Regions from separate parts of the Paenibacillus tritici genome, predicted to be linked through region 1. Evidence: riboswitches for the same ligand, from Rfam matches in the RefSeq annotation. Region 1 holds a riboswitch; the other holds the start of a gene.

Region 1 (2,206 bases):
AGTTCACCGGCAGCGCCCGCCATCTCCCTGGTCAGCACACGGACTGCCGGGAAGTCACATCTTCTGACACTGCCGGTGCCTCCGCAGATGCGGGGTCTTCCGGTGTGCATAGCCACAATATCGCCGCATGGAAGAAGCCGGGCGTGATCTCCGGCGGCGACGTAAATATCCTGCGGCGGCGGTGGAGGCAGCACTCTTCCATCAGTGTCGAAGCCGGGGATTCCTTCTTCGGGCGGCAATTTGCGGGCGAACACCTCCCCCTCCAAGGCAAAAGGAGCCCCCGGAAACCGGAGGTACTCCAGGGTATCCCGAGGCTCCTTGGCAGAGCATCCCTGGAGCATCCCGTTGCCCTGCAGCGTATGCTCCGGCAGAAATAATTCCAGCCGGGATGCCTTGCCGGGCAGCGGGGCCCGTCCTTCAGCAATGCAGACAGGAAGGTAGGTGGGGTTCTCCAGTTCCGCGTACAGGGCCGGAATATTCAAGTTGCGCAGAATGAAGCGGTTATCCAGTGAGGCGATAATCTGTTCTATGGTAAGCGTGGACAGCAGCACCGCCGGGTTGGGCTGGGCACGGACTACCGCCTCGAAGGCAGCAGGGCAGTTGACCAGATTCCAGGCGTACTTCTCAGCACGGTATAAAGTGAAGTAGACCTTCAGCTTGTCGGGTGAAACTGTAATCTGATACTGGGGCTTCTCGCAAATCTCCCAGGTAATATAATCTGCCTTGGTCACTTCGGTCGGTTCTGTAACGGTCTTCCAGTTGATCTTCAGTACAACAGGGTGAATAGCAGAGATCCGGGCGGGAGCGCCGCCGGGCAGCGGGGGAGTGATGAATATCTGGTTGTTCTGCACGAGGATGATTCCATTCTTATCTCCATTTGCCCCGTCAGAAGCTCGGCCCTCTACAGAGAATGAATCCAGGAGACCGTTACGTTCAAGCATTAAGGACTCCACAAATTCATATCGGTTTGGTTCGATAAACTGCTGCGGCATGGTCGTTACCTCACTTTTTTTCGTATAATCAATGGCATTCGTACAGAAAAAGAACATCATAAAGCCTGGGAGGGCTTCCCGGTGAGAGCTGGCTTAAGTGGTCTCTATTGGCAGCCTGGCGACCCTAAACGCGACTCTTGGCGTTCTTAGGCCCATGGCTTTGCGTCCTGCCCTTTCGGGAAGTTTGCCTTTAGAAATAGATCAATGATATACACTCTGTATGAGGCGATTTGTTTCTTCTATATATTATAGTTGAAGTCCCTTCTGCTTGGTCGACTGTAATCGACAAAAAGAGTCATCACTAGTTCCTGTGTTGCATTAACTTCTGCAAACAAGCTTAATTCTAGTACTTAAAGAGCTATTTTTCAACTATATTATGCCTATTTATCAAAAATCTTAAAATGTGCAGCCCTATTTCGACAAGTGGAAATAGATTAAATTTCAAGAAAACTGGTTTCCCAGCGTTTACAGCTTATGGGAGAAATTCGTGAATAATTAAATCTTGAATAGCGTGATTTGCGTAGGGCGTCTGAGGCTGTTGTCTTGGGCGGCCTTTTTTGGCGTGGGGCTAAATGGTATTCAAGGGTGGAGGCGGGCCTAATCAGAGGCAATCGTGTAATGTATATGTTATATATGTGATTAAACACAAACAAAATGTATATTAATTCGTAATAAAAACGAAGACACGATAAAAATGTTGTAATATAATCTAACACATAGCAAGACGGATGGTCATTATGTTAATAAACATAACATTAATCAAAGCAGAAAACTCGGGAGGGGAGCATGAACCATGCAAATTTCAGCATCACCATACATTTGGCCCTATGACGGCGCTATGGACCCGGCGAAGACGGCACTGATGATTATCGACATGCAGACGGATTTTTGCGGCACAGGCGGGTACGTGGAAAGAATGGGCTATGACCTCTCTTTAACAGCAAGAGCAATTCAGCCCATCTCGCGGCTGCTGGCACGCATCCGGGAGATTCCAGGGTTCACTGTGATCCATACCCGGGAGGGGCATAAGCCGGATTTGTCCGATCTGCCGGCCAATAAACGTTGGCGCAGCAAGCAAATCGGTGCCGAGATCGGTTCGGAAGGACCGGCGGGACGGATTCTTGTCCGGGGTGAGCGCGGCTGGCAGATCATTGATGAACTGGCACCTGTACCGGGAGAGTACATTGTCGATAAGCCGGGCAAAGGCAGCTTTT
Region 2 (2,206 bases), 1.1 Mb from region 1:
CACCCCTGACATTGAAGTCGGAGGTAAGATAACCGCCATTATTGAAATCGACAAGATTGATCTGAAGCTGCCTGTCCTGGAGGGTGCCACCAAGAATAATATGAAGCATGCTGCAGCGCATATGAAGGAGACGGCTCCAATCGGCGCGGTGGGCAATGCAGCTATTGCGGCACATAGATCCAGAACTGCAGGGAGATTGTTTAACAGGCTGAATGAAGTCGGCGAGGGGGATACCATTACCATTATTACAAGCGGCCACGAATACAAGTATGTAGTCTATGGTGTATCCATTGTTGAGCCGACCGATGTATCTGTGCTGAAGGGGAAGGATGATGATAAAATTCTAACCCTCATTACCTGTGATCCGCTCGTAGATCCGACCCATAGGCTTATCATCCATGCGAAATTAACCTGACTCTCATAGGATAAGGCGGAGAAAAGGTAGAGAAACATAAAATTTTAGCATATTTTTGTAGTAATCTAGCAATTTAGGTCTTGATAATAGATAGAGATATGGTAAGATATAACTATCAAAGCTAATACACGATAAACGGCAAACCTATCGAAAGGTAGGGACGCAAAGCTACAGGGCCTTCCCGTCATGGATGGCAGCCAGTTACCGAATGAAGAGGCTTTTTTTGTTTGTTCATAATCGGAATCTCTTGTTTTATGGTGGAAGATTGGACAGATAAAGCTTATACGATAACGGCAAACCTATCGAAAGGTAGGGACGCAAAGCTAAAGGGCCTTCCCGTCAGGATGGCAGCCAGCTACCGAAAGGGGTTTTATCCAATGAAAAAGGTTTATTTAATGTTGGTTACACTTTTTGTAATTGTCACTTCCGTGCAGACAGGCACTGCTCAGGCTGCTAACGCCGATGCAAGCTGGTTGAATGTAGGACAGCTGGATCAGGGAGTTATCGGAGTTTCGTACGAGGTTCCTAAGGACAAGAAGATGAAGCTCATGATCACCAAGGATAACAACAGCTACACTTACAACTTATACACTTCCAAGCCGAACGAGACCTTCCCGCTGCAACAAGGAAATGGTTCATATAAGATTTCCGTACTGGAGAACACGATTGGCAACAAATACAAAGTTCTATCTTCCGAAACCGTATCCCTCTCCATGAGTAATGCTAATGCCGTATATTTGAGCTCCGTACAGAATGTGAAGTGGAGTTCTTCCGATAAATCCGTTCAAAAAGCAGCACAGCTTACAAAGGGTCTGACATCAGACGGAGATAAAGTTAAAGCCATCTATAACTACATCGTAGCCAATGTGAAATATGATTACTCCCTGGCTAATAGTGTTACAACCGATTATATTCCGAACAACGATAATACACTGGCTACTAATAAAGGGATCTGCTACGATTATGCATCCTTGTTTGCCACTATGCTTCGCAGCGAAGGTATTCCAACCAAACTGGTTATGGGGAATACAAGCTATGTAACCTCGTACCATGCTTGGAACGAAGTGTTCCTGGACGGCAAATGGGTAACGATTGATACTACAGTGGATGCCGGTCTTGGTAAGAACAGTGCTTCAACAGGTCTGATCAAAGCAGCTAGCAAATATACTGCAGCGAAATTCTACTAAGAATAGACGCTGTAATCTAATAGTATCTTCAGAGAACACCCCGCTTAGACATTGAGCGGGGTTTTTGTTTGAGATAAAGGTTGCTTTTTCATAGAGAGATAGGTTATTATAAATAAGCGTTGTTGGAGCGGTGCGGATTTAGAGAAATTACTTGAATAAGTCATTTCAAAATAAAGCTTGCATTACTCGAACGAACGTGATATATTATAAGAGTTGCTGGTGACGCGGTAAGCGGCGCTGACAACGAGCTTGATCTTTGAAAACTGAACAACGAGTGAGTATCGGAAATCACGAAAGTGAATTCCAAAAAGAGAATGTAAATTCTCGTCAGATGTTTCAAAATGAGCAATCGCTCTTTCTAAATACCAATTTGGAGAGTTTGATCCTGGCTCAGGACGAACGCTGGCGGCATGCCTAATACATGCAAGTCGAGCGGAGTTATGAAGGAGCTTGCTCCGGATTAACTTAGCGGCGGACGGGTGAGTAACACGTAGGCAACCTGCCCTCAAGACTGGGATAACTACCGGAAACGGTAGCTAATACCGGATAATTTCTTTCCTCTCCTGAAGAGAGAATGAAAGGCGGAGCAATCTGCCGCTTGGGG

Evidence for each region. A riboswitch is a leader RNA that binds a small molecule or an ion and turns the genes downstream of it on or off. The one in region 1 is predicted to bind cyclic di-GMP.
Region 2: it holds a riboswitch for cyclic di-GMP, as region 1 does, so the genes downstream of both, KDC22_RS03210 (transglutaminase-like domain-containing protein) here and KDC22_RS31475 (flagellar assembly protein A) in region 1, are expected to answer to the same signal.

What each region holds. Positions count from the first base shown of each region.
Region 1 is NZ_CP073365.1:7,323,700-7,325,905, reverse strand. Features, by position in the region: gene KDC22_RS31475 (flagellar assembly protein A) at 1-1,052, opposite strand, end outside; cyclic di-GMP riboswitch class I at 1,099-1,191, opposite strand; gene biuH (biuret amidohydrolase) at 1,786-2,206, shown strand, end outside.
Region 2 is NZ_CP073365.1:724,099-726,304, forward strand. Features, by position in the region: gene KDC22_RS03205 (class D sortase) at 1-415, shown strand, start outside; cyclic di-GMP riboswitch class I at 543-624, shown strand; cyclic di-GMP riboswitch class I at 698-778, shown strand; gene KDC22_RS03210 (transglutaminase-like domain-containing protein) at 793-1,602, shown strand; rRNA gene KDC22_RS03215 (16S ribosomal RNA) at 1,970-2,206, shown strand, end outside.